Candidatus Ruthia magnifica str. Cm (Calyptogena magnifica): one gene and its partners. The protein of the gene in region 3 interacts with the protein of the main gene of each other region in a pairwise test. Links are inferred from orthologs where the notes say so. Each region holds a gene or a part of one and is shown on either strand. Other genes may lie near its edges.

Region 1 (5,726 bases), 420 kb from region 3 along the record:
CTGCTTTTACTTGGTTTTGATATCACTACAACTCATTTTTTTATATTGCAAGTTTAAAATCACGAGGTAAGAAATTTCTTGATTAATTGTAACGTATTTTTAACTGCACCTTGCTTACTATAAAGGTATTGTTGAGCATTATTGCCTAATACTTTGCATTGTTTTTCATCATTTAATAGCATTACTATTTTTTTAAATAAACCTGCCACATTTTGAATTTGAATGGCGGCGTTTTGTTTTAGTAGGTCTGATGATATTTCGGTAAAGTTAAATATATTAGGGCCAAATATAATAGGCTTGGCAAGAGTAGCAGGTTCAAGCATATTATGTCCGCCAGTGTTGCTTAAACTACCTCCCATAAAAACAATATCAGCAATATTAAAATAAGACATCATTTCACCCATAGAGTCTCCTAAAAGAATTTGAGCATTTTGAGTAGGTTGGTTTTCTGAGCGACGAATAACATTAAGATTAGCACTTTTGAATGATTTATAAACTACATCGAAACGTTCTGGATGTCTTGGAATAATAACAAGTAAGGCATCAATGGTGTGTTTATGCTTTAAATATTCATTAATAATTTGAGCTTCTTCACCTTCATGAGTGCTGGCAAAAATAACAATTTTACGTCTGCCAACCATTGCTTGTAATATATTATTTATTTTTATGTTGGGTTTTGTGCTTTGGTCAAATTTAATATTACCAGTTATGATTACATCATCATTTTTAGTACCCAATTCAATAAAACGATTAGCAGAATTTTTATTTTGAGCAGCGATTAAGGTGAATTTGTTTAAGGTTTGTTTGATTAAATTAGAGGTAAATCTTTGGTATTTTTCTTTTGATTGTTGCGACAATCTGGCGTTGATAAGTAGTATTGGAATGTTATTTTTGTTGAGTTCATGGGTTAAATTAGGCCAAATTTCTGTTTCTAGTAATAGGCATATTTTTGGGTTAATTTTTTTAATATAACGTTTGACAATTAGTGGCAAATCATAAGGAAAATAAAGATGAAATACCTTATTTTTATAATGATTAATCACTGCATTAGAACTTGTAGGTGTAGTCGTGGTAATCAATAATTGATGATTTGGATATTGTTTGATAAGTTGGTCGATAATAATAATAGCTGCTTTAAATTCACCCATAGAAACACAATGCACCCAAATAATAGACGTTTGTATCTTAGCAATTAAGCCAAGTCGCTCGTTAATTCTTTGCCTAAATTCAGGTGTTTTTATGCTTTTAATTATTAACCTTAAAATTATAAAGGGTAATAAAAGATATCCTATGATGTTGTAGAGACTTCGGTTCATTTGGGCAGTGGTATAATACAGCGTATTGTATTTTAGCGGTTTTGAAGTCCTTTATGAAATTTGTTGATTCTGCCAGTATTCGTATCGAAGCTGGCAAAGGCGGGGCAGGATGCTTGGGCTTTCGTAGAGAGAAATATATTCCTGACGGTGGCCCTGATGGCGGTGATGGCGGTGATGGCGGTCATATATATTTTCAAGGACAAGAGGGGTTTAACACACTTAGTGAATTTCGTTTTAAGCGTTTATTTAGGGCAAAAAACGGCCAGCCTGGATCAGGTCAAAACAAACGTGGGAAATCAGCGCAACATTTAACGGTTGAGATTCCATTGGGCACCAAAATTTACGACCTTGAAACCGATGAGTTGATTGGCGAGATGATTGAGCATGAACAAATCATACTAGTTGCTAAAGGCGGTTTTCATGGCTTGGGCAATACACGGTTTAAATCTAGCATTAATCGTGCACCACGTAAAACTACACCAGGCTCACCAGGAGAAATACGTGAGATTGGTTTAGAGTTAAGTATTATGGCTGATATTGGCCTTTTAGGCATGCCTAATGCGGGTAAATCAAGCTTGATTAGACAAATTTCAAATGCAAAATCTAAGGTAGCTAATTATCCATTTACCACGTTGCATCCTTCGTTAGGTGTGGTGTCTTATTATGATGAGCATATTATTATGGCGGACATTCCAGGTTTGATTGAAAATGCCAGCAAAGGTGTGGGTTTAGGTTTTGAGTTTTTAAAACATTTGTTTCATACAAAAGCATTGTTACATGTCGTGGATATCTTTCCAGTTGATGGATCTGACCCAGTTGAGAATTTTTTAACCATTGAAAAAGAGTTAAAAAAATACGATCAAAAACTGGCCAAAAAGCCAAGATTATTAGCGATTAACAAAATGGATTTGTTATCAGGGGGAGATAGAGAGACTGTGGTTCAAAGTTTATTAAAGGGCACTCGTTATAATGGAAAGGTTTATAGAATTTCTGCTTTAAATGGCCTGGGCTGTAAAAATTTAGTGGCTGGATTGTTTAAATTAGTGAAAGAAAATGAGTAAGCAAAGGTGGGTTATTAAAATTGGTTCTGCACTCTTAACCAATGATGGTAAAGGTCTGGATAAAACCGCTATTATCTCATGGGTAAGGCAAATTAAAGAATTAATCCAACAAAATATTGATATTATTTTGGTTTTAAGTGGTGCGATTGCCGAGGGTATGAAGCGTCTAGGTTGGAATGAACGTCCTGAAAATATACATAAATTACAAGCAGCAGCAGCGGTAGGACAAATGGGCTTAGTGCAAACTTATGAAACTTTATTTGCTCAGTATAATATTCATACCGCACAAGTGCTATTAACACATGATAATTTAGCTAATACTAATCAAAGTGATAATATTTCTGCCACTTTAAATACACTATTAAGTCTTGGCACAGTGCCAATTGTGAATGAAAATGACACAGTTGCTACAGATGAAATTAAATTTGGTGATAATGATACTTTAGCGGCATTAGTAGTAAATTTAGTGGGTGCAACTCAATTGGTTATTTTGACTGATCAAGGTGGTATTTATGATGCTGATCCACGTCAAAATGCTAATGCTAAATTGATTAACAAAATCCATGTGAATGACGAAAAATTAACGCAAGTTGCTAGTAGAGCATGTGGTTCACTAGGTTCTGGCGGTATGTATACCAAAGTATTAGCAGCCAAAATAGCCGCTAAATCAGATGTAATTACTATTATTGCCTCAGGCAGACAAGTCGATGTTTTGTCTAAACTGGGGGCAGGTAAACATATTGGGACATTGATTCATTGCTAGCATATATTGGATTAGGGTCGAATCTTAACCGTCCTAAAGAACAAATTAAAAATGCGCTGATTACGCTCAATTCTACTAAAGATGTTAAAGTGGTGGGTTTATCGAGTTTGTATCAATCCAAGCCGATTGACGATTTAAAGCAGCCTGATTATATTAATGCTATATGTCAGGTTGATACGCATTTAACTGCATTAGAGTTGCTGTATGTTTGTCAAGGTATTGAGACCAAACAGCATCGTGTGCGCGAAAAAAAATGGGGTGCAAGAACTATTGACCTGGATATTATTATTTATGGAGTGAAAGTGATTGCTTCTAAACAATTGATTGTCCCGCATTTACAAATGATAAATAGGGCGTTTGTATTGGTGCCATTAGCAGAATTAGAGCCTAATTTTAAAGTGCCAGTTTTAGGACATATTCAAGATTTGATTGCTAAACTAGATATCACTAAATTGATTAAATTATGAACATTGAAGCGCTAAATAATTTTAAACAATCTGGCGAGAAAATTACTTGCTTAACTGCTTATGATGCTTCATTTGCATCAGTTTTTGACGTATGTGGTATTGATATTATTTTAATAGGGGACTCACTCGGTAACGTTATCCAAGGTGGTGAAAATACATTAAATGTAAGTATGGATGATATGGTTTACCATACGAAAGCAGTTACTAAAGGTGCACAAAACGCATTAAGGATTTCAGACATGCCTTATCAAAGTTATACCAATTCTGAACAAGCTTTAACAAATGCCAAGCTCTTAATAATAGCGGGTGCACAAATGGTAAAATTTGAAGGTGGGTGTGAGCATGAAGCGTCTTTTAAAATCTTTCAGAACAATGACATTCCCGTTTGTGGTCATTTAGGCTTGCAACCGCAATCGGTAATAGAAATGGGTGGTTATAAGACGGAAGGTAGAGATAAGCAAAGTGCTGATAAAATTATTAAAGATGCTTTGGCTTTGGCATCTTGGGGTGTTAAAGTAATTGTACTAGAATGCATCCCTGCTAATCTGGCCAAACAAGTGTCACAATCTTTAAGTATTCCCACTATTGGTATTGGTGCTGGCGTGAATTGTGATGGACAAATATTGGTAAGCTATGATATGTTGGGTATTCATGTAGGATATGTGCCAAAATTTGTCAAAAATTTCTTAATTGATAGTGGCGATATAAAGTCTGCTGTTAATGCTTTTATCGAGGCGGTAAAAGATAAGTCCTTTCCAGGTGAACAGCACAGTTATTAATGCAGTTGTGTTATCAAAATACTCAAATAACCAAGCTGGTTAATAATTGGCACACGCAAGGCAAAACCGTTGCATTTGTGCCTACAATGGGTGGATTGCACCAAGGACATTTGTCATTAATTGACATTGCTAAACAAAAAGCTGATAAAGTTATTGTTAGTATTTTTGTTAATCCGGCCCAATTTAGTAAAAATGAAGATTTAGACAGTTATCCACGTACGATTAATGCTGATTTGACAGCATTAAAGGTAAACGTTGATGGTGTTTTTATTCCAAATATTAAACAAATTTATCCAAAGGGTATAAGTAAATATATTGATGTTGGTAAGATTGGACAAATTTTATGTGGTAGAACACGTCCGCATTTTTTTAATGGGGTGGCACAGGTTGTTGAAATATTGTTTGGAATTGTACGTCCTGATGTTGCAGTTTTTGGTCAAAAAGACTATCAGCAACTGTTGGTCATTAAGCAAATGGTCAAGAATTTATCACTGAATATATGTATAGAATCTGGTGAAATCATTAGAGAAAAAAGCGGTTTAGCAATGAGTACTCGAAACCAGTATTTGTCTAAAAATGAAGCTAAAATTGCCACAAATTTGCACAAAACTTTGTCTTATTTTAAACATGAAATTTTACAAAATAAAAAAGTTTATGTATTAAATGAATTGGCAAAGTTGGACTTAAAGCAACACTTTAAAATAGACTATCTTGAGGTATTAGATGCAAATAACCTTAAACAAATTACTGATAATACACATCAAATTGTTATATTATCTGCAGTGTTTTTAGGTTCTGTGAGACTCATTGACAATATAATTTTTAAAAAAGGATAATCATGTTTGATATTACTGATGAAGCAAAAGTTTATGTGGCTGATTTATTTGCTCAACAAGATGAAAAAGACCTTGGCTTAAAGGTGGATGTTGAAAAAGCCGGCACACCTGCTGCTGTAGTCACTTTTAATTTTTGCTTTCCAAAAGAGTTAAGTAAGACGTATAAAAAATTTGAATATGAAGGATTTTATGCCTATATTGATGAATTAAATTTTGAATATTTGAAAGATTCAGAAGTGGCATTAAAAGATGCAGGCACTGGCAAGAAATTAACCATTACTGCGCCTAATACCAAAGGCAAAGAGCCAAAAGAAGACGCTCCTCTTGAAGAAAAAATTAAATACGTTATTGCTGCTAATATTAATCCTGGACTTGCTTCTCATGGTGGTTTTGTTGAACTGGTTGAAATTACTAAGCATATGGATGTCATTCTTAATTTTGGTGGTGGTTGTCAGGGTTGTTCATCGGTTAAATCTACTTTAGAACAAGGGGTTGAAGCACAAC
Region 2 (11,033 bases), 540 kb from region 3 along the record:
TATCCAAACGCCGTACTTTTGCGATTATTTCTCACCCTGATGCCGGCAAAACCACAGTCACCGAAAAATTGCTATTGTATGCAGGTGCAATTAAAACAGCGGGTAGTGTTAAGGCGCGCAAAGCCAATACACATGCAACATCTGATTGGATGGAAGTGGAAAAAGAAAGAGGAATTTCTATTACTTCATCCATTATGCAATTTGCATATGACAATCATGTGATTAATTTATTAGACACACCAGGACATGAGGATTTTTCTGAGGATACCTATCGTACTCTAACGGCAGTAGATTCAGCTCTCATGGTTATTGACGCTGCTAAAGGTGTGGAAATGCGAACTATTAAGCTCATGGAAGTTTGTCGTTTACGTAACACGCCAATTCTAACTTTTATCAATAAGCTGGATCGAGAAGGTAAAGAACCAATTGATTTACTAGATGAAATAGAGACCGTACTTAATATTGAATGTGCACCTATTACTTGGCCAATTGGTATGGGTAAACATTTTAAAGGCATTGTACATCTACTTGAAGATAAAGTTTATTTATGCGAAATTGGGAAGAATTCTAAAATTGGTGAATATATTATTATTGACGACGTTAATAATTCTCAACTTGATGAAATTTTAGGTGAAGATACCATTCTTAAAATACGTGAAGAAATTGAGCTTATTCACGAGACAACCACGCCATTTAGTTTAGATGAGTTTCTAGCTGGTAAACAAACTCCAGTATTTTTTGGTTCAGCCATTTCAAACTTTGGTATTCAAAATTTACTTGATGGCTTTATACAGTACGCACCCACACCAAAAAATCGTGAATCGGATGTACGAGAAGTCAAGCCTGATGAGGACAAACTGACTGGCTTTGTTTTCAAAATTCAAGCCAATATGAACCCAAAACATCATGATCGTCTTGCTTTTATGCGCATCGTTAGTGGACAGTACAAAAAGGGCATGAAAGTCCTGCAAGTATCAACCAACAAACAAATAAAAATTAGTAATGCAGTGACTTTCATGTCTAACGAACGCACCTTCGCAGAGGTGGCTTACGCTGGCGATATAATTGGTATCCACAACCATGGGGGTATTAGCATTGGAGACACCTTTACCCAAGGCGAAAAACTCACTTTTCAGGGCATTCCAAATTTTTCACCAGAGCTTTTCCGTCGTGCTCAACTTAAAGACCCGCTTAAAACCAAAGCCTTGCAAAAAGGCTTAAAGCAGCTTTCGGAAGAAGGTGCGACCCAAGTATTTCACCCAATTATCAATTCATCACAAATTTTAGGTGCTGTTGGTATTTTGCAATTTGACGTGGTAGCACACCGTTTAAAACATGAATACGGTGTTGATTGTCAATTTGAAACCATTAACATCGCAACAGCACGCTGGGTAACAGGTAGTGACAAGGACATTGAACAGCTTAAAATAAAAGCAGGTAATAATATTGCTATCGATGCAAGAGGTATGCTCGCTTATCTTGCACCATCCAGTGTTAACTTGCAATTAACCATAGAACGCTACCCTAACTTAGTTTTTTTAGCAACCCGTGAGCATTAATTAAAAAAATTGCTTGAATAATACAATTTTTCACAACGCCAATTCTCTTATCCAGAATCATTTTTTTAAAGCATTATCCTTAAACATTTTCCAAATGTAAAAAAATAGCGTACAGTTTCTAAATATCGTCTCACTAAAATAACAAGAACTAAAAGCGTAACAATCAAACTTTTTTCCAAAAAAAGATACAATAGTCCATCCAGTATTTCATAAAACTAGCAAAAGCAGTTATGTACAATTATTTTTTTAGCCACTGAATCAAACCCAGTGTACAATTTTTGTGTAATTAGCTGCAAGTTGTAATCAATCATTAACACAACTCCAATTAGCGTTAAAGCAGTAATTACCAAGCAAACCAATATAAATAGCGCATTAAATCTATATCTAACTACTTTATAACAGCAAAATTTTGCATTTTTAATGATGTTATTAATATCATAATTAGTGACTAAATTAAACCTCTGCAAAGTTATTGTTACCAAATCAACTATTAATTAAATTTTAATCAGAAAAGTTTACATAACTAAAATTCGCTTCTCGAAAATCAAAACATCACGCGCTTGACACACTTTAATTGTAATGATTAATTGGTTAAGTACGTAAAACGAAAATGAGCTTATTAAATATTTTTTTAAACTAAAATAGAGTCCATAGAACTTAATCCACACTAGCAAACTTTCGCCCAATTAATGCTCAGTATTTTACATTCTTAAAATAAAATTTCTAAAAAATTGCTATCTATATTGTTTATAAGGTAAGGTTACAGTTCATAAACTTTTAGTAAATTCTTGAATATAGAATTTTTTTTCAAAAAATTTCTATAATTAAACTTAATCAGGTGTGCTTTGATTTTATCAAAGAAATTATTTTTATAATTATTCTATGCTATTTTCACCTTCAGATTCCTCGTCTTCTATCTCAGCAATTTTTGCAATAGAGACTAATTTTTCACCTTTGATAATATTAATCAAGGTTACGCCTTGAGTATTACGACCAATGATAGAAACATCAACTGCTCTAGCACGGACTAAAGTACCTTTGTTGGAAATTAACATCATCTCATCTTCATCAGTTATCTGAATAGCACCAACAACTTTTCCGTTTCTATCTGAGGTTTTAATAGAAATAACACCTAAACCACCTCGTGCTTGAGAGCGATATTCATTAAGACGCGTGCGTTTACCAAAACCTTTTTCAGTTGTTGTTAGAATTGGATTATCTTGATTGACAACAATAAGAGACACTACTTTATCAGCATTTGCTAATTTAATACCACGTACGCCAATGGCTGTACGCCCTACGACACGGACATCTGATTCTTTAAATCGAATGGATTTACCATTGGCTGAAAATAGCATAATATCATGCTCACCAGAGGTAATTTCTACGCCAATAAGTTGGTCGTTATCTTTTAATTCTATGGCAATAATGCCACCTTTGCGTGGTTTTGAGAAGTTAGTGAGTACTGTTTTTTTACACGTACCACTACTAGTTACCATAAAAACAAAATGATTTTCATCAAACTTTGAAACTGTCAAAATAGCATTAATGATTTCTTCTTTTTCTAATGGTAATAAGTTAACAATTGGCTTACCACGTGCAATGCGTGATGCCATTGGTAACTCATAAACCTTAAGCCAATACACTTTTCCTAAGGATGAAAAGCACAAAACTGTATCGTGAGAATTGGCAATAAATAACTGATCAACAAAATCTTCATCTTTTACTTTAGTAGCTACTTTACCTTTGCCACCACGACGCTGAGCTTGATAATCACTTAAAGATTGTGCTTTCACATAACCACCATGAGATAAGGTGACTACACGTCTCTCTTGGGTAATTAAATCCTCAAGCGTTAAATCAATCTTGTGTTCTAAAATTTGTGTCATACGAGCGTTAGCGTAGTTACTTTGAATGTCTATTAACTCTTCACGGATAACTTGCATGAGTCTTTCAGGTGTTTGTAAAATATCCAATAGATATTTAATACGCTCTAATAGCTCATTAAATTCATCAAAAATCTTGTTTTTTTCAAGCCCTGTTAAGCGATGAAGTTTTAAATCTAAGATAGCTTGTACTTGTTTTTGTGATAATTGATAATCACCATCCATTTGCAAGCCTAACTCTGTTGGCAAATCTTCTGGCTTAAACATTACCATATCACGATCGCCAATCAGCTCTTTAATCACTGATCCTTGCCAAGTTTTAGCCACTAATACTTCTTTTGCGTCTATCGAGTTTGAAGCAGATTTAATCAGTTCAATAATGTCATCAATATTATGCAGTGCAACTGCTAAACCTTCTAATAAATGTGCGTGATTTCTGGCTTTGTTTAAATCAAAAATAGAGCGACGAGTCACTACATCACGTCTATGAGCAATAAATGCCTCTAGAATGTTTTTTAGTGTCATTAACTTTGGCATGCCTTTATCAATCGCCACCATATTAATACCGAATACAGTTTGCATTTCAGTCAGCTTATACAAATTATTAAGCATCACTTCTGGAACTTCTCCACGACGTAACTCAATCACCATGCGCATACCATCTTTATCAGACTCATCACGAAGCCCAGTGATACCATCAATGCGTTTATCTTTAACAAGTTTTGCAATTTTACCAATTAGTTTGGCTTTATTAACTTGATAAGGCAATTCGGTCACAACAATACTTTGCTTGTCTTCGCCTTCGCCTTCAATATGGGGTACTGAACGCAAGTAAATTTTACCTTTACCAGTCTCATAGGCTTGGCGAATACCACTTGCACCATTAATAATACCTGCTGTTGGAAAATCTGGACCTGGCATGATTTCCAACAATTCATCAATAGTGATATCTTCATTATCAATGGTTTTCAAACAAGCCTCAATCACTTCACCCAAATTATGAGGTGGAATGTTAGTCGCCATACCGACTGCGATGCCTGATGAGCCATTGGCTAAAAGATTAGGTACACGCGTTGGCAATACTAAAGGTTCTGATTCTGAACCGTCATAATTGTCAATAAAGTCAACGGTATTTTTTTCTAAATCCCTCAATAACTCATGCGAAAGTTTGGCCATGCGAATTTCTGTATAGCGCATGGCAGCAGCTGAATCACCATCAACTGAGCCAAAGTTACCTTGGCCATCAATTAAAATATTGCGCATTGAAAATGGTTGCGCCATACGTACAATAGTGTCATACACAGCAGTATCACCATGTGGATGATATTTACCAATCACATCACCAACAATACGGGCTGATTTTTTATAAGACTTATTATAATCATTACCCAGAACCTCCATGGCGTAAAGTACGCGACGATGTACAGGCTTAAGCCCGTCTCGAACATCAGGCAATGCACGTCCAACAATAACACTCATTGCGTATTCCAAATAGGAGTTACGCATCTCATCTTCAATGGTAACTACCGGTAAATTTGGCTTGAAATGAGTGGGATTTTCAGTATGCTCAGACATGATAAAAAAACTTGATTCAAATTGACTTTAATTTTACCTAATTTGAATACAAATATTAATTTTGTTTCAAACAAAAACCTAGACTTTTGATAAATCCTTCATTAAAAAGTAAGGCTTTTAGTGTAAAAATATGTATTTCTTGCTTGAACTGATGATGCTAATATTTTAAGCAGATTTTCTGTATCTTGCCAACCAAGACAAGCATCGGTAATACTAACTCCATATTCTAACGATTTTAATTCATCTACCGCTTGAGCACCTTCATAAATATTGGACTCAATCATCACTCCAAAAATCTTATCTGAACCTAAACTCACTTGCTTGACAATTTCATTACCCACTAACAACTGGTTTTTAAAATTTTTTTCACTATTGGCATGGGAAAAATCAACCATAACTCTACCTAATAAACCATCTTTTATCAATTGCTTAGCAGCATTATCAATATTTTCTTTACTATAGTTAGGTCCATCTGCAGCACCACGAAGAATAATATGGCAATTTGGATTGCCAGTTGTAGTATAGCGATTTGCCACGCCTTTTTTGCTAATCGACCAAAACATGTGTGAATTTGAAGCAGATACAATCGCATCAATGGCAATTTGGATGTTACCGTTTGTACCATTTTTAAAACCCACTGGACAAGACAGGCCAGATGCCAATTCTCGATGCGTTTGGCTTTCGGTTGTTCGTGCACCAATTGCTCCCCATGAAATCAAATCAGATATGTATTGCGGAGTAATTAAATCAAGATATTCTGTTGCACTTGGCATGCCCATTTTTGACAAACCTAATAACAAACTTCGAGCTAAATCAAAGCCTTTTTCCATATCAAAACTATTATCTAAATTAGGGTCATAAATAAGCCCTTTCCAGCCAATTGTAGTACGTGGTTTTTCAAAATAAACACGCATAATAATAAATAAATCTTGATCTAATTTTTGCTTTATTTTTAACAATCGTTGCGCGTAATCTATAGCAGCTTTTGGATCATGAATTGAACAAGGTCCAACCACAACTAATAAACGCTTATCCTTACCGGAGATGATATCAGCAATGGTTTTTCTTGAGTGGATAATAAAATCAGACTGTGGCTTTTTGACTGGGTATTTTTTAATAAAGCCTATTGGCGGAGTAATAGATTCTATCTTCGTGATACGAATGTTACTAATTTTATTTAAGATTTTTTTTAGCATTTTTGATTTTCAATAAGTGCATAAGCTGAATGATTATGAATCGATTCAAAATTTTCCGATTCAAGACGATAATAACTAATTTTATCATCTGCATTTAAATCGACTGCAATATCACGTACTAAGTCCTCAACAAATGCAGGGTTATCATACGCTCTTTCAGTCACTACTTTTTCATCATCACGCTTAAGAATAGCATAAAGTTCGCACGAAGCTTTACGTTCAGCCAAATCAATCAAATCTTCAATGTGCAAAGTTTTATCTTTAGCTGCTTTAGCCTTAATTGTAATGTGCGAGCGTTGATTATGCGCCCCATATTTAGAAATACTTTTTGAACAAGGACATAGACTGGTTACAGGCACCACGACTTTCATCATTACTTGTACCTCGTCTTTATTTAGCGTGCCATATAAGGTCACTTGATAATCCATCATTGATTCAACGCCTGAAGATGGGGCTTTTTTCCTCCTAAAGAAAGTAAAATTAAGCGTAATGTGTGCAATATCTGATTCAAGTCTTTTTCTTACTTTGTCAATAATTTTATCAAAATTATGCGCACTAAATTCACAAGGACCTTCGTTTAAAATCTCAATAAAGCGTGACATGTGTGTACCTTTAACACGCTCTGATAAGGATACTGTCATGGTAAAAATGCCTATTGTAGGTATTTTATTACCATCACAGTCAATATAAGTAATGGGATGAGTAATATCTTTAATACCTACTTTATCAATGATAATTTGACGAGTATCGGCACTATTTTGTGTATCAGGTAAATGAATCGCACTCATAAGTCTCCTTGGTAATAAGTCACAGATGCTCTAGATGTTTCCCAAATAGTCACTTCCTTGACCTTGACATCATTAGTATTAATTAGTTGACCCACTTCATAAAAAAAATACTTGGCAATATTTTCTGCGGTAGGATTGAGTTTATCAAAAGGCGCTATCTCATTCAAATATTGATGATCTAGAAGCTTTACAACAACCTTAGTTTGTTTTTTAATTTCTCGAAAATCAATAGTAATACCATTGCTATTTAATTTTCTAGCAACAACCATCATTTCAACTTTCCAGTTATGACCATGCAGACGTGAACAATCACCTGGATAATCTCTGAGTAAATGGGCTGATGCAAAATCGGTAACAATTTTTAGGACGAACATTTTCGTAAAAATTGGCAAAATTACTAATTATACCTATGATTTTCTAAGAATTTCACCTTGAATTGATGAATAGATTATTGACTTATCTAAAATATTTTGATTTAACCAATTGCCTCAATGGAAGAGACATTTTGATATCCTTTAGGTAAAAGCTTACCACAACGCGCTCTAGAACTTATGTAATTACTCAAATCTTGGAACTTGATGGTAAAATGACGCTTACCTGCAATGACTTTCAAATGTTGAGTTTCTAGCAAAATACAAATATTCATCACAAACTCTTGTCTAGACTTAACATCTTTAGTAGAGATTTGAATAAGTTTGCTACCTTTACCTTTAGATAATATTGGCAATTCAGATATTGGAAATATTAATAAACGCCCACGATTTGTTACCAGTGCAATAAATTGATTATCTAAATCATCCACATTAATAATCCTCATCATTTGTGCACCTTTAGATAGCGAAAAGAATGCTTTTCCTGCTTGTCTTGAAGATAGTAAATCACCAATAGTGGCAATAAAACCATACCCTATGTTAGAAGCCAATAGGATATTTTGACTCGCCTTACCCATTATCACATCAACAAATCGCGCCTCTGAAGGCGGGCTTAATTTACCTGTTAAGGGCTCGCCTTGTCCTCGCGCACTGGACAATGAATTAGCCAGTAGTGAATATGACCTACCTGTTGAATCAATAAAAATTACAGGTTTGTTACTTTTGCCTTTCACACTAGTTAAATAACTATCGCCTGCTTTATAATTAAGTGTGTTTGGATCAATACTATAGCCTTTAGCGCTGCGTACCCAACCTTTTTCACTAAGCACGACGGTAATATTTTCAGCAGGTGCTAAATCATCTTCACTAAAAGCTTGAGCAGTATTTACATTTCTTTTAATGTTAGATCTACGCTCATCACCAAAATCCTTAATAATAGCTTTTAGTTCTTTTTTAATCAAAATTTTAAGACGCAAGTCACTTGAAAGTAGCAATTTTAATTTTTCTTTCTCTAATGCTAAGTCTTGTTGCTCGGCTTGAATTTTAATTTCTTCTAATTTTGCAAGATAACGCAATTTTAGCTCTAAAATTGCTTCTACTTGAATATCACTCAACTTAAAATGATCGATTAATACTAATTTTGGCTTATCATGCTCACGAATAATGGCAATCACTTCGTCAATGTTTAAAAAAGCAATAAGCAATCCTTTTAAAATATGTAGACGCACAAGAATTTTATCAAGGCGATAGGTTAAACGATTAATTACAACTTTCATTCTATAGCTTAACCATTCTTTAAGCATCGGAATAAGTGACAGAACACCAGGCTTACCGTTCAAACCAATCACATTCATATTAACACGGTAACTTTTTTCAAGCTCAGTTGTGGCAAATAAGTGCAGCATTAATACATCTACATCAACTCGATTAGAACGTGGAATAATAACAATACGTGTTGGATTTTCATGATCTGACTCATCTCGAATATCATCCACCAAAGGTAGTTTTTTCGCACGTATTTGCGCTGCAATTTGGATAATTACCTTGGCACCAGAAGTTTGAAAAGGTAACGCTTCAATCACAATATTGCCTTTTTCTTTTTGATAAATAGCACGCATCTTAACCGACCCATGACCTGTTTCATAAATTTGTCTAAGATCTGCAGGTGAGGACACAATATCAGCATCGGTGGGATAATCAGGTGCTCGAATAATCTGCATGATTCCATCTAAATCCATAGATGGTTTATCTAATAACGCAATACAAGCGCTCACTACTTCGGTCAAATTATGCGGTGGCACATTAGTTGTCATACCCACAGCAATACCTGAAGTGCCATTTAGTAATAAATTAGGTACTTGTGCAGGCAGATTTTTAGGCTCTTGAAGTGAACCATCAAAATTATCTACCCAATTAACCGTTCCTTGATTAATTTCACTGAGCAACAAATCTGAATAACGAGAAAGTTTACTTTCTGTATAACGCATTGCTGCAAATGATTTAGGATCATCTGGTGCACCCCAGTTCCCTTGCCCGTCAATAAATGGATAACGATAAGAAAATGGCTGTGCCATCAATACCATTGCCTCATAGCAAGCACTATCACCATGCGGATGAAATTTACCAAGTACATCACCCACAGTACGAGCTGATTTTTTAAATCTTGCTGTAGATTTCAGGCCAAGTTCACTCATTGCATAAACAATACGCCTTTGAACTGGCTTTAAGCCATCACCAATAAAGGGCAATGCTCGATCAAGAATAACATACATTGAATAATCAAGATAAGCACGCTCACTAAACTCAGCGACACTTTGTTGTTCAAGACTAATCTGATTCATTATGGATGTTAAGGATAGTTAAAATTAGACTATATTTTAATTCAACTTTTGATAAATTAAAAGTGGTTTTATGATATCTAGATAAGTTCTTATATAGTGTACTACTATTGATAATATCAAAGACAATTTACACTTGATTATTTTAAGACTTTCAATGAAATGATTAAGCAAGTCTTCTGTAAATTGAATGGTGCCAATATTATGCCTAATAGGCCATGTAGTAGTTAATGAATAAAAATATCAAATTAGTAGCGCCATTCATGATATTGGCCAAAGAGATTATGATTAAATTTTCTCACGTTACTGCTGAAGACACTACTTAAGACGCCACTATTTAACGATGTATAATTGACAGTATTTTCACTGTCTAAATTTAGTAAATACACTAAAAAATAGATGCTATTTGATTTACCCTTATTATTTAAAAACACACAAGTATTAAATTGTTTTACAAATTCAAAAAAGGATAAGAGTTATTAAACTCTATCAATAGAAAAGAACTTAAAGGTTGGACTATTGGCTTAATAGCATGAAACAAATTTCTACAAATCATCTACTGATTACGCCTAAAGATGCACAAAGTTTAAAATTTCGCAGCATAAGTTCTGATGCACTCAAAGCACAGTTTGAAGCCATTGATGCAAATCCACAAAAGATGTTTTTTGAAATTTATAATGCTTTGGTAACAGACGTTATTGATGGTCAAAAAAAATCTTTGAGGTGCAAAAAGATACAATCATATCTGACCATAGCGTTTTAGAATACATTTTAATAACACTTTACCTGACAATATTCGCTTTGAACTATAAAAAATTATCAAAGAAGTGGCTGCTAAAGTCACTTAATTTGCACTTGACACTGCAATAAAAAATATGAAAACATTATAGATTCTGGCAAAACCAATACCTACATTCTAACCCCTGAACAAAAAACAGTGAGTTATAACAATGAAACTAGTTTGGGCTAAATTTGAAAATCAGATAGGTAAAGATGCTACAGTTCAGCAATGTAACACTATAAAAACTAAAAAAATAATACGACAGTTTGTACATTGGAAGTCATTATTTATTTGGTTAGTCTTGCTAGGTGCAATCCTACGTTATCAACGTGTAACACGTATATTGCTGTTGACAGCGTAGTCAATATTTTTTATCATATCTACTTGCATGATATTTGTCATTATTATATTCATGGGTGGTTATGAATAATATTTCTTTGCTAAAAACAATTGAAATGAAAGAACAGGAAAAAAATCATCGTTAATGCAATTTTATTATTTAAAAATGAGTCTCTAGCCTCTCTTACTGACATAATAT
Region 3 (2,939 bases):
AGGTTCACCCGGACGCATTACATGATAGATCGACATACGAGCTTCAATCTCAGTTTGTGTTTCATCTAAACGCAATGTATCTGAAATATAAGCGCCTGTCTCAGAAGCGTTAATATAAAGGATTTCTATTTTTTTAATTTTATTGATGTTTAATAACTCTAATACTTCTTCAAGAATAATAGTATTGGCTGATATTAAAATTTCACCCGTGTCTTTATCAAAAATATCAGCAGAAATTACCTTATCAAGTAAATACTCTAATGGTACATTAATTGATTTAATACCTACTTTTTTCAATAACTTGACATGCTTAGCAGTAATTCTACGACCTTTTTCAACTATCACATCTTGATTAGCAACAATATCAAATTCCGCAATTGTACGTTGCAGACGAATCGGTACCATGTTTAAATCGCATGATTTAGCTTTTAATTTAATAGTAGTCTTTTCAAAAAAGGTTTCAAGAATGCCTTCACTACTTAGACCCATAGCGCGTAATAATGTAGTGACTGGTAATTTTCTACGTCTATCAATTCGAACATACAAATGTTCATGATGATCATATTCAAAATCTAACCATGAACCACGGTAAGGGATAATGCGAGAAGAAAATAAAATCTTACCTGAAGAGTGTGTTTTACCCTTATCATGCTCAAAAATAACACCAGGAGACCTATGCAATTGAGACACAACAACACGCTCAGTACCATTAATAACAAAGGTACCCGTTTCAGTCATTAGTGGTAATTGTCCTAAATAAATATCTTCTTCAATAATTTGCTTAATCTTGCGTTTTTTCTTCAAAGTTGAACCATTTTTATCAAACAAAACTAAACTTAATTTAACGCGCAACGTAGATGCAAACGTTACACCACGTAACTTACATTCTTCAACATTAAATTTAGGCTCTTGTAATTCATAATCAACATATTCAATTTGTGCATAACCATTAACCGCAGTAATCGGAAATACCGATTGGAAAACAGCATGCAAACCAATATCTTGCTTAGTTTTACTATCTTTTTGGATAAAACTGTTAAATGAATCAATTTGGATTGCTAGTAAATCTGGTTCGGTCAAAATTGATTCTCTAGAACCAAAGTTATTTCTAATTCGCTTTTTTTCGGTGAATGAATAAGCCATGAATACCTCGTATTGAGTTGATCGTATTATATAAAAATTTCTTCTTAATCAACAAACTTCAACTTATATTTTTAAAAAACATCTCATTGAGTCTGTACTTTAATTTAGTGTGCAAATAAAATACCAAAACCCCCTTCTCGGGGATTCTAGATTTTTACGCTTAACTAATTATTTTAGTTCTACGCTAGCACCAGCTTCTTCAAGCTGCTTTTGGATGTCTTCAGCTTCTACCTTAGATGCACCCTCTTTGATTACTACTGGCGCAGACTCAACCATGTCTTTAGCCTCCTTTAGACCCAGTCCAGTAATACTACGAGCCATCTTAATAACGGCAACTTTCTTCTTTCCAAATGAGGTTAACATAACATCAAACTCATCTTTCTCAACTACTACATCATCTATTGTATCTGCTACAACTGGTGGTGCTGCAACTGGTGCTGCACTTACACCAAACTTTTCTTCCATTGCTGATACTAACTCAACAACATTCATTACCGACATATCGGCAATTGCATTTAAAATATCTTCATTGGTTAATTTAGCCATGATATTTACTCCTTTTATTTATGATTATTTTTAATCGCAAACTGCTGACACTACTCGAGTTACTTTAGTTGGAAACTCAATTAAGGTTCTAACTAGCTTTTCAACTGGTGCTAACATTAACGTCATTGTGATACCAATTGCCTGATCTTTAGTTGGCAAGTCTGCAATACGTTGAAGCTGATTTGATTTTACAAATTCACCTGAAACGCCCAAACCTTTAACGACTAAATTTTTATTTTCTTTAATAAAGTTTTTGAATACTCGTGCTACTGCACCTGGATCTTCTTGTGAAAAACCCAAAATAATTGGCCCACTAAGAACCAGAAATACACATTCGCATTCTGTCTTTACCAATGCTCTTTTTGCTAGTGAGTTCTTTACAACACGTAAAGTCACGTTAGCATCAATTGCACTTGAACGTAAATTAGTCATTTGCTCAACTGTCAATCCGCAATACTCAGCAACACCAACAGAAACTGACACTTTTGCTAATGAGTTTACTTGCTTGACAATTGCTTTTTTTGCCATTAGATTTAGAGCCATTTACCTCTCCTGAACAATTTAAAAAAAGCCATCTTTTGATAACTTTCACCATAGAGTATTTGCATACCCTCTACATAGGCAGATTGAAAAACCAATCAATTAAATAAACATACCAGAAGATATGTTTACACCTATGGTCTTTGAGATCGTGCAAGATAAATCTTGCGACCCAAAAAATTCTAATAAAACTTAAATATCTAAACTTGCTAAATCAACGCTAAGCCCTGGCCCCATAGTCGAAGAAATGCTTAATTTTTTAAAATAAACACCCTTAGCTGAGCTAGGTTTTATTTTTTTAAGTGCTTCCATTAAAACATTAATATTTTGTGTTAGTGCACTTACATTAAATGACACTCTACCAACACAAGCATGAACAATACCAGCCTTGTCAGCACGATAACGCACTTGACCTGTTTTAGCATTATTAACAGCGGTTGCAACATCTGACGTTACTGTACCAACTTTAGGATTAGGCATTAAACCACGAGGGCCTAACACTTGACCTAGACGACCCACAACACCCATAGCATCCGGAGAGGCGATAACCACATCATAGTTTAAATCACCGTCTTGCATAGATTTCATTAAATCTTCCATACCAACAACGTCTGCACCAGCATCTTGCGCTTTAGCTATGTTATCACCTTGAGTGAATACAGCAACACAAACTGTTTTACCCGTACCATTTGGAAGCACAATCGCACCAC

The links.
Region 1: the proteins of rplL (region 3) and cgtA interact in binary tests that used the Escherichia coli proteins (3 or more experiments, as listed by UniProt). The link is inferred for Candidatus Ruthia magnifica str. Cm (Calyptogena magnifica) from one-to-one orthologs.
Region 2: the proteins of rplL (region 3) and parC interact in binary tests that used the Escherichia coli proteins (3 or more experiments, as listed by UniProt). The link is inferred for Candidatus Ruthia magnifica str. Cm (Calyptogena magnifica) from one-to-one orthologs.

The regions. Positions count from the first base shown.
Region 1 is NC_008610.1:450,018-455,743, forward strand. The notes cover bases 531-3,373. They hold cgtA (Obg family GTPase CgtA), read left to right. Parts: upstream 531-1,369; coding sequence 1,370-2,377; downstream 2,378-3,373. Other genes in these bases: waaA (lipid IV(A) 3-deoxy-D-manno-octulosonic acid transferase), read right to left, coding at 531-1,316; proB (glutamate 5-kinase), read left to right, coding at 2,370-3,140; folK (2-amino-4-hydroxy-6-hydroxymethyldihydropteridine diphosphokinase), read left to right, coding at 3,134-3,373. Outside these bases: more of waaA, read right to left, coding at 60-530; more of folK, read left to right, coding at 3,374-3,607; panB (3-methyl-2-oxobutanoate hydroxymethyltransferase), read left to right, coding at 3,604-4,386; panC (pantoate--beta-alanine ligase), read left to right, coding at 4,386-5,222; RMAG_RS02095 (NfuA family Fe-S biogenesis protein), read left to right, coding at 5,225-5,726. UniProt on the Escherichia coli protein: An essential GTPase which binds GTP, GDP and possibly (p)ppGpp with moderate affinity, with high nucleotide exchange rates and a fairly low GTP hydrolysis rate.
Region 2 is NC_008610.1:324,286-335,318, reverse strand. What follows is about bases 7,099-10,115. They hold parC (DNA topoisomerase IV subunit A), read right to left. Parts: upstream 9,718-10,115; coding sequence 7,480-9,717; downstream 7,099-7,479. Other genes in these bases: queD (6-carboxytetrahydropterin synthase QueD), read right to left, coding at 7,099-7,378. In the rest of the region: RMAG_RS01570 (peptide chain release factor 3), read left to right, coding at 1-1,559; gyrA (DNA gyrase subunit A), read right to left, coding at 2,435-5,020; RMAG_RS01560 (3-deoxy-7-phosphoheptulonate synthase), read right to left, coding at 5,122-6,216; GTP cyclohydrolase FolE2, read right to left, coding at 6,210-7,004; more of queD, read right to left, coding at 7,001-7,098; RMAG_RS05435 (type 2 periplasmic-binding domain-containing protein), read left to right, coding at 10,226-10,477. UniProt on the Escherichia coli protein: Topoisomerase IV is essential for chromosome segregation; it is the principal protein responsible for decatenating newly replicated chromosomes. It relaxes supercoiled DNA.
Region 3 is NC_008610.1:869,406-872,344, forward strand. It holds rplL (50S ribosomal protein L7/L12), read right to left. Parts: upstream 1,690-2,939; coding sequence 1,312-1,689; downstream 1-1,311. Other genes in the region: rpoB (DNA-directed RNA polymerase subunit beta), read right to left, coding at 1-1,143; rplJ (50S ribosomal protein L10), read right to left, coding at 1,720-2,232; rplA (50S ribosomal protein L1), read right to left, coding at 2,422-2,939. UniProt on the Escherichia coli protein: The binding site for several of the GTPase factors involved in protein synthesis (IF-2, EF-Tu, EF-G and RF3). Is thus essential for accurate translation.